Linked DNA regions of Microbulbifer sp. A4B17. The protein of the gene in region 2 interacts with the protein of the main gene of each other region in a pairwise test. Links are inferred from orthologs where the notes say so. Each region holds a gene or a part of one and is shown on either strand. Other genes may lie near its edges.

Region 1 (4,110 bases), 590 kb from region 2 along the record:
AGGGTGCGCGGAGACATAGGAGGCGCATACGCCAGAGAGGGCTTCTACGTAAGGGCGTAACTCGGTGGCTCCCAGTGCGCAGTTAAGCCCCACAGAAATTGGTTTTGCATGGGCAACAGAATAGTAAAAAGCTTCGGTCGTTTGGCCGGAAAGGGTGCGGCCGGAGGCATCGGTAATGGTGCCGGAAATCATAATCGGCAGTTCGAAACCCAGCTCCTCAAAGAGCTGCTGCATGGCATAGATAGCGGCCTTGGCATTGAGGGTGTCAAAAATGGTTTCGATTAAGATCAGGTCGCTGCCGCCTTCGACCAAAGCGCGGCCCGCTTCTACATAGTTTTCTACCAGCTCATCGAAAGTGACATTGCGTGCCCCTGGATCATTGACGTCTGGTGAAATACTGGCGGTGCGGGAAGTGGGGCCGATGACCCCGGCTACCCAGCGCGGGCGCTCTGGGGTAGAGAGTGCATCTGCTGCACGGCGCGCGATCTCTGCGGAGGCCCGGTTGATCTCTACCACCAGGTGTTCCATATCGTAATCAGATTGGGACAGCTGGGTTGCGTTAAAAGTATTGGTTTCGATAATGTCCGCGCCCGCCTCAAGGTACTCCCGGTGAATCTTTTCGATCAGCTCCGGGCGGGTCAGGCTCAGCAGGTCGTTATTGCCTTTCAAGTCGCGAGGGAAGTCGGCGAAGCGCTCACCGCAGTAATCGGCCTCTTCCAGCTTCTCCCTCTGGATCATCGTCCCCATAGCGCCATCCAGGATCAGGATACGCTGCGCAAGCGCGGCATTAATTTGCTCGAGACGTTGGTCGCGGGACTGCTGGGACATTTACCAATCCTTATATTGTCGATCTTTTGCCGATGGTGGGAATGGCGCCAATCTTAGCACAGTCACGTCCACTCACTGGCTGCGACTTACGCCTTTTTGGTTGTTCCACCACAATAACAGAGCAGTTTTGATTAAAGTTGAGCAATTTATAGGTACTTCACAGCGCCTGATCACTATAAATCCCTAGACGACCGGTCTAGTTTTGCGTAGAGTGCTAGGCATGAAAAGCAGCTATGAAGATACTCGCCAACATTTGTTGGATACCGGTTATACCGTGATGGCGGTAAAAGGTTTCTCCGGTGTGGGTTTGAGTGAAATTCTCAAAACCGCTGGTGTGCCAAAGGGGTCCTTTTATCACTACTTTAAGTCCAAGGAGCAATTTGGCGAGGCTCTGCTGGAAGATTATTTTCGCAGCTACCTGGAACTGATGGACGCTGGCTTTTCCTCCAGGGATCAATCTGCCGCCGATAATTTATTGGCCTATTTTGATGCTTGGCAGAAGAGTAGTGGGGAGCGTTACGATGCTCACCGCTGCCTGGTGGTTAAGCTTAGCGCTGAGGTGGCAGACCTGTCTGAATCGATGCGGATTATCCTCAGAGATGGAACTGAGCATATTATTCAGAAGCTTCAGGACTGCATCGAGCTGGCAGGGGAAGACGGTTCTCTGCCAGCCACTCTAAATGCCCGTGCCACCGCAGCTTCCCTGTACCAGCTGTGGCTGGGGGCCAGCCTGTTGGCCAAGCTAAATCGCAACGATATGCCAATGGCAGAGGCGATGCTGGCGACCCAGGAGATACTGGGAAAACACTGAGTTTTTAACTGAGCCCGCGAGGGGGAAACCGTTGCGGGTATTTTTATGGCGCCTTTATAGACGACCGGTCTAATTTGGCGACTTTGACTTCCATTTTACGAAGTTATGGAGAATAGAGAATGCAATCGAGCGATATAAACCGCCGTCTGGTATTGGCATCCCGCCCTGAAGGTTCCCCGACGACAGATAACTTCCGCTTAGAGCATGCCCCTGTGGCAAAGCCGGAAGCCGGTGAAGTGTTGTTGCGCACGGTATACCTCTCACTCGACCCTTATATGAGAGGGCGAATGAGTGATGCGAAGTCCTACGCCGAGCCAGTAGCACTGGGCGATACCATGGTGGGTGGAACAGTGAGCCGTGTAGTTGAATCCCAATTGGAAGGGTTTGAGGAAGGGGACTGGGTATTGAGTTATAGCGGTTGGCAGGACTATGCCATCTCTGATGGCACCGGTCTGATTAACCTGGGTAAGCATCCGGATTACCCCTCTTTTTCACTGGGTGTATTGGGCATGCCGGGAATTACCGCCTATTTTGGTTTGCTGGAAATTGGTGAACCCAAAGAGGGAGAGACACTGGTGGTGGCAGCGGCTACCGGCCCAGTGGGTGCCACGGTTGGACAAATCGGAAAGTTGCAGGGGTGCCGGGTAATCGGTGTGGCGGGTGGCGAGGAAAAATGTCGATATGCCGTCGAAGAATTGGGATTTGACCTCTGTTTGGACCACCGTGCCGAAGATTTTGCCGAGCAGCTGGCAGCGGCTTGTCCAGAAGGAATCGATATCTACTTTGAAAGTGTCGGTGGCAAAGTGTTTGATTCTGTGCAGCCGCTATTAAATGACTTCGCACGGATTCCGGTATGCGGGCTTATCTCCCAATACAACGCGACATCACTGCCGCAAGGCCCGGATCGCACCAGCCTGCTAATGAGGGATGTGCTGACCAAGCGCTTAAAAATACAGGGCTTTATTATTTTCGATTACTACGAGCGCTTCCATGAAGCCGTGCGCACATTGAGTCAGTGGGTTGCTGAAGGCAGTGTCAAATATCTTGAGGATATGGTTGAGGGCTTGGAGGAAACGCCGAGCGCCTTTATCGGACTGCTGGAAGGCCAGAACTTCGGCAAGTTAGTTGTGCGTGTTGGGAATGATGATTGAAGCAAAGCTGACAAAGTTTATAGGGACAGAAATATGAAAATACTGATGGTTCTAACTTCCCACGATGAGCTGGGTAATACCGGTAAGAAAACGGGTTTTTGGCTGGAGGAGTTTGCTGCACCTTATTACATCTTCAAGGATGCTGGCGCTGAAGTGACCCTGGCTTCCCCCAAAGGTGGGCAGCCACCTCTAGACCCTAAGAGTGATGAGCCGGACTTTCAGACGGAGGCGACTCATCGCTTCCAGTCCGATGTTGATGCTCAACAGCTTTTGGCTAATACCCACAAGCTGTCTGACATGAACGCAGCTGACTTTGATGCAGTCTTCTATCCAGGCGGACATGGTCCACTGTGGGATTTAGCTGAGGACCCTAACTCCATTGCCCTGATTGAGCACTTTTTCGCGGCAGATAAGCCGATCGGCGCCGTTTGCCATGCGCCGGGCATTTTCCGCCACACACGTCGTCAAGATGGTGCCTATTTGGTGAAAGGGAAAGGAGTGACGGGGTTCACCAACTCAGAAGAGGCGGCAGTAGAGCTGGTGGATGTGGTGCCGTTTCTGGTTGAGGATATGCTCAAACAGAATGGCGGAATCTACTCGAAAGGAGATGATTGGGCTCCTCATGTAGCTGTAGACGGCAAGCTGGTCACTGGTCAGAATCCGGCATCCTCAGCGGAAACTGCCCAGACTCTTATGGGGTTTATCCCCGCATAGAGCAGTGGTGAGGCCGGTTGGTCAAACAGCTTCTAACTCACCGGTTTCCCTTGAGTCTTTCTGAGAGTAGAATACCCGACAAAGAAGCTTGGTTATTTGAGAGCCTATATGTCTGATTTGAATGTCACTATTACCGAACCCGCTCAGGAATACCTGAAGGAGCTGCTGGCTAAACAGGACTGCGAGGGTATTGCTATTCGCATGTTTGTTTCCAGTCCCGGCACACCCAATGCCGAGACCTGCATCGCCTACTGCCGCCCGGGAGAGGAGGAAGAAGGTGATGTGATGTTGGAAATGAACGGTCTCAAAGCTTACTTCGAAGGTCGCAGTGTTCCCTATCTGGATGATGCTCGGGTCGATTACTCCTCGGATAAGATGGGTGGGCAGCTGACTATCCGCGCCCCCAATTCCCGGATGCCCAAAATCACCGATGACAGTCCCATTCAGGATCGCATCAACTACGTTTTGTATAACGATGTAAATCCCGGGCTGGCTTCACACGGAGGTCAGGTAAGCCTGGTAGAAGTGACCGAGGATATGTTTGCTGTGCTGAAGTTTGGTGGCGGCTGCCAGGGCTGTGGCATGGTGGATATGACCTTGAAAGAG
Region 2 (5,634 bases):
ACTACCCAGGCGGGGTAATGCCCCAGGATACCGCCCGCTGGCTTGTGCCGCTGGCGATGTTGCTGATTATTGTCCTCAGGGCTATTGGTAACTTTGTCGGTAGCTATGGTCTGGCTTATGTGGGGCGCGCAATAATCCATGAGTTGCGTACACAGCTATTTGAGAGAATTGGCCAGCTCCCCAGTGCCTATTTCGACCGCTATACCGGCGCCTACCTGATCTCCAAGGTTTCGTACAATGTTGAGCAGGTAACCAACTCTATTACCAAGGCGGTGAAGGTGCTCTTCCGAGAGTCCTTTACCGTTATTGGTCTCTTGACTTACCTGCTACTGGTGAACTGGAAGTTGACTTTAACCTTCTTCCTTTTCGCTCCATTGATAGCGTTTATTGTTCGTATCGTGGGCAAGCGCTTCCGCAAATTGAGTCATCGCATCCAGAACTCCATGGGCGACGTTACCCATGTGACCCAGGAAGCGATCAATGGCTACCAAGTGGTGCGTATGTACGGAGGGCAGGACTATGAGAAATCCCGCTTTCTCTCTGCCAGTGATAATAACCGCCGGCAGTTTATGAAGCTGGTAGTGGCAAATAATGCCAGTGTTTCAGTGATTCAAATCCTGGTGGGCCTGTCTACCGCAACCATCGTTTGGCTGGCGCTAGCTCCCGGCATGGTTGAGTCCATGACAGCTGGTGTTTTTGCCGCTTATATTGGTGCAGCGGCATCCCTGGCCAAGCCGGTGCGCAGCCTCTCCGAGATATTTGCCGATATTCAGAAAGGTATAGCTGCAGCGGAGAGTATCTTCGAAGTCATGGATGCTCCGAAGGAGCCCCAGGGCGGTGATGCTGAGTTACCTAAGCCAGTGAGGGGTAATGTGTCTTTCGAAGGGCTTGAGTTTAGCTACGACCCGGCTGCGCCGAGAGTGCTTTCGGATATCAGTTTCTCGGTTAACCCGGGGGAAACGGTGGCCCTGGTGGGGGCATCTGGCTCCGGAAAGAGTACCCTGGTAAGCCTGCTCGCTCGATTTTATGAGCTGACAGGGGGGCGTATCCTGGTTGACGGCGCTGATATATCGAAAGTGCAGCTTAAAGATTTACGCCGCCATATCAGTATGGTCTCGCAAAATATCGTTCTGTTTAATGACACTGTCTACCGCAATATTGCCTATGGTGAGCTTGAATATGCGCCCAAGGAAAACGTACTGCGCGCTATAGAGCAGGCCCATGCTGCCCAGTTTATCGAAGAGCTGCCCCAGGGGCAGGATACGGTATTGGGAGATAATGCACAGATGCTTTCCGGTGGTCAGAGGCAGCGTTTGTCTATCGCTCGCGCCCTGCTTAAAGATGCCCCCATATTGATCCTGGATGAGGCTACTTCCGCACTGGATAATGAGTCGGAGCGCCATATTCAGGCTGCTCTGGCCGAAGTCATGAAAAACCGCACTACGTTTGTTATCGCCCATCGCCTGAGTACGATTGAAAGTGCTGATCGTATTTTGGTGATGGAGAAGGGGCGTATTGTTGAGAGTGGAAATCATGCAGAGCTCCTCGCCCAAGGTGGGCGATACGCGTCTCTGCTACAGCAGCAAACAATGGGGTAGGGCACCTGGATGTCACTGGAAGACTGGTTTAACAAGCGCTGGTACCCGGAAGCCGGTAAAGGTCGCTCGCTCTCCTTGCTCACTCCGTTGGAACTGCTCTATGGGGGGGTTAGCAAGCGGCGCCGGGTGATGAGTTCCCGTACTCCGCCGGAACCCTTGTCTGTTCCTGTCATTGTGGTAGGTAATATTACCGTTGGCGGTGCGGGCAAGACGCCACTGGTGGCGGAGCTGGCTCGCTGGCTGAAAGAGCGGGGTCGCAACCCGGGGATTATCAGTCGCGGCTATGGAGGTCGGGCTGAAAAATACCCCTATCAGGTGACTGCTCAGTCCCATCCGTTGGAGTCCGGCGACGAGCCGCTTATGCTGCACCTTATTACCGGTGTGCCGGTGATGGTTTCTCCCAAGCGCACCGAGGCGGCACAAGCCCTGATCGACTACCACCAGTGCGATGTTATTTTGTCTGACGATGGGCTACAGCACTATAGTCTCTGGCGCAGCTATGAAATTTGTGTGGTCGACGGCCATCGCGGTTTGGGCAATGGCCATATGCTGCCCAGAGGGCCCCTGAGGGAACCGGCAACTCGATTGCACAGTGTCGATATGCTGGTGAGTAACGGAGAACCCGAAGCGGGGGTCAGGGATCAGTGCGATGGGCTTTTGGAGTTTGAAATGACACTGGAGCCCTCCTGCTGGCACCAGTTTAACCTCGACCAAACTTCCACATTGCGCCTGCCTTCAGGGCCTGAGGTGGGACCTTGTCACGGTGTTGCAGCGATCGGCAATCCCAAGCGATTTTTCCACTCGTTGGAAACTTTGGGTTTCGATGTGACAGAGCAACCTTTTGATGACCACCACCAGTTCAGTCCCCAGGAACTGCATTTCGATGGGCAAACCCCTGTGATCATGACTATGAAAGATGCGGTGAAGTGCCGCGACTTTTGGGAAAGTCACTGGTGGGCACTCGAAGTCCGGGCAAAGCTGCCGGACCTTTTTTACCAAAAAGTGCACAAGCACTTGCAACAGTTTTCTGAAAATGAAAAGTAACTCTTCTTTCGATGTAATTATTCCCGCACGCTTTGGTTCCAGCCGCCTGCCAGGTAAGCCTCTGGCGGATATCGGCGGTAAGCCGATGGTGGAGCACGTTTACTTGCGCGCTCGTGAAAGTGCTGCACACAGGGTAGTTATCGCTACCGATGATATGCGTGTAGCGGAGGTGGCTCACGGTTTTGGTGCTGAAGTCTGTATGACATCGGCGGAGCATGCGTCGGGGACTGATCGGTTACAGGAGGTGGCCCTAAACCTCGGCCTGGCGGAGGATCGCATCCTGGTCAATGTGCAGGGCGATGAGCCCCTGATACCGGCGCAGGTGATAAATCAAGTCGCTGAAAATCTGGCGGCGAGCGAGAGAGCCGGAGTGGCGACGCTGGCAGAGCCAATACACTCAGTGGAAGATTTCCGCAACCCGAATATCGTTAAAGTAGTGACAACTGAGAGCGGCCTGGCCAGGTACTTTTCCCGGGCACCAATCCCCTGGCCACGGGATGCATTTGCCATGGATAGCAGTGAATTACCTAAGGGGTTGGAACCTCGCCGTCATATCGGTATCTATGCTTACCGTGTTGCACTACTGCGCCAGTTTGTCTCCTGGCCTATAGCCCCGCTGGAGCAGTTCGAGGCTTTGGAGCAGCTGCGCTTCCTGTATCACGACCAGGAAATTCACGTGGCTGATGCTTGTGCAGAGGTACCGGGAGGCGTAGATACTGAGCAGGATCTTCAGCGTATGCGCGAAACCCTGGCTTGATGTAGAAACTAATGATTGAAGCCAATATCGATTTACAGCCCCACAACACTCTGGCGATTTCAGCGAACACCGCGTTCTTTGCACGTGTGGAAACGCTGGATGAGTTGCGCGAGGCATTGAGCTTTGCACAGCAGAAACGCTTGCCTATCTTGCCGTTAGGTGGAGGCAGTAATATCGTATTGACGGGAGATTTTCCTGGGCTCGCCATTCAGGTCGCGCTGCTTGGGTTGACTGTTACTCCCAGTGGCCGCGGCGGTATCATTGAGGCGGCGGCTGGGGAGGGTTGGCACCAGTTGGTAATGTCCTCAGTTGAACAGGGTATGGGAGGCTTGGAAAACCTTGCGCTAATTCCAGGTAAAGTGGGGGCGGCCCCCATTCAAAATATTGGTGCTTACGGTGTAGAGTTGTGTGATTGCTTTTGCAGTTTACAGGCCATGGAAATTTCTACAGGTACGTTGCATAACTTTTCTGCATCGGATTGTGAGTTTGATTACCGGGACAGCGTCTTTAAAGGACAGCTGCGCGATCAGTATATTATTACTCAGGTCAAACTTCGCCTCGCACAAGATTGGCAGCCGAAGGTTTCCTATCCAGCACTGCAACAATTTATCACTGAGCAAGGATGGGATTGTGATTCCTTGACACCGGCGCAGATTGCTACTGCCGTTATCGACATCCGAAATAGTAAATTGCCGTTGCCTGATTTAATTCCCAATGCGGGTAGCTTTTTTAAAAACCCTGTGGTGGATGCAGATATTTATCACAGTCTTAAGTCGGAACACCCGGACTTGGTGGCATATGCCAGCGGTGAAGGTTGGAAGCTGGCAGCGGGCTGGTTGATTGATCGCGCTGGCTGGCGGGGCAGGCGGCACGAGGCGGTAGGTGTTCACCACCAACAGGCGTTAGTGTTAGTCAATCCAGGTCGCGGTCGTGGTGATGAAGTAACAAGACTTGCTCGTGCCATAGCCTCTGACGTGCAAGATAAATTTGGGGTTACTTTGGAGCCCGAACCGCGCTATTACCCGTGAGCTATTCTGAGCCCATCCTCTCCCTTCCGTTTCCTTAGCTGACCCTCAAGCATAAGTACCCAATAGAAATATATGATTTGCTGACTTGCGGCAGGGCGTTTGGGGCGAGCTTGAATAGGGGATTATTCTAATTGTTGACGATTATCTTGTTATAACAAAATCAACTTCTTTTATTTTTTCTTATTTCGATTTCTTTCATAAATATTTTCTGCGATAAAGTGAATCTGCAATCGCAAATTTTGCGGAACAGCCTATCTTGATCGCAGAAAAATTAATTGGTACGTTTTTACGCTATAATTAAATGTTATAAAGGCCGCAGTATCCTGTGGCCAAATGTCTGATCGGCAGAATTTGAAACGGTGCTTCTGCTTTGCAGTAGGGTTTTTGTCTGGTATGTTGCGATTGGGTTCCGGGGGGGACCTACACGGGGTAGTTTCACCGTGAGCAAAAAAGAAGAACGCAGTTCACAGAGCTCGTGCGTAGGGGATGTACACGCGGCGTAGCCACTGCACTTATCCGTAGTTGGGGATAACTTGATCAAAGTCTTAGTGGTGGATGATCACGATCTTGTGCGAATGGGCATTTCGCGCATGCTGGGTGATGTTGAGGATATAGAAGTCGCCGGAGAGGCAAATTGTGGCGAGGAAGCTCTGGAGTTTGTTCGCCGGTGCGAAGTTGATGTCATTCTGATGGATGTGAAAATGCCGGGTATGGGTGGCCTGGAAGCGACAAGAAAACTACTTCAGCGGTGCCCTGGGGTGAAGGTTATAGCGGTAAGTGCACTCGATGATGATTTGTTCCCTGGCCGTTTGATGCAGGCTGGGGCTATGGGATATGTCACCAAGGGAGCGGACCTTGAAGAAATGGTCCGCGCGATACGCACTGTTGTTTCAGGTGGTGTGTTTATCAGTAATTCCATGGCAACCAAAATGGCAATGCGCAGTGTCAGTGGCCAGGATGAGCAGCAATCTCCATTTGAGAAACTATCCAAAAGGGAGTTGCAGACAGCAGATATGATTGTCAATGGCGCCAAGGTTGCTGAGATTGCAAAGTCTCTTTCGGTCAGCCCTAAAACAGTGAATAGTTATCGCTATAGGATTTTTGAGAAATTGGATATTAATAGTGATGTGGAGTTGACAATTCTCGCGGTTAAACATCAGATTCTCGATCCAGAAGCTGCACTTTAATTGAAAAGTGGCTGATCTTT

Evidence for each region.
Region 1: the proteins of kdsB (region 2) and BTJ40_RS09790 interact in binary tests that used the Escherichia coli proteins (3 or more experiments, as listed by UniProt). The link is inferred for Microbulbifer sp. A4B17 from one-to-one orthologs.

The regions. Positions count from the first base shown.
Region 1 is NZ_CP029064.1:2,171,665-2,175,774, forward strand. Bases 1-2,843 are described here. They hold BTJ40_RS09790 (TetR/AcrR family transcriptional regulator), read left to right. Parts: upstream 1-1,048; coding sequence 1,049-1,639; downstream 1,640-2,843. Other genes in these bases: metH (methionine synthase), read right to left, coding at 1-828; BTJ40_RS09795 (NADP-dependent oxidoreductase), read left to right, coding at 1,759-2,790; BTJ40_RS09800 (type 1 glutamine amidotransferase domain-containing protein), read left to right, coding at 2,824-2,843. Also shown: more of BTJ40_RS09800, read left to right, coding at 2,844-3,504; Fe-S biogenesis protein NfuA, read left to right, coding at 3,613-4,110. UniProt on the Escherichia coli protein: Involved in response to both electrophiles and reactive chlorine species (RCS). Represses the transcription of the nemRA-gloA operon by binding to the NemR box.
Region 2 is NZ_CP029064.1:2,760,263-2,765,896, reverse strand. The notes cover bases 1,519-4,515. They hold kdsB (3-deoxy-manno-octulosonate cytidylyltransferase), read left to right. Parts: upstream 1,519-2,631; coding sequence 2,632-3,399; downstream 3,400-4,515. Other genes in these bases: murB (UDP-N-acetylmuramate dehydrogenase), read left to right, coding at 3,411-4,427; lpxK (tetraacyldisaccharide 4'-kinase), read left to right, coding at 1,608-2,642; msbA (lipid A export permease/ATP-binding protein MsbA), read left to right, coding at 1,519-1,598. In the rest of the region: more of msbA, read left to right, coding at 1-1,518; BTJ40_RS12320 (response regulator), read left to right, coding at 4,961-5,614. UniProt on the Escherichia coli protein: Activates KDO (a required 8-carbon sugar) for incorporation into bacterial lipopolysaccharide in Gram-negative bacteria.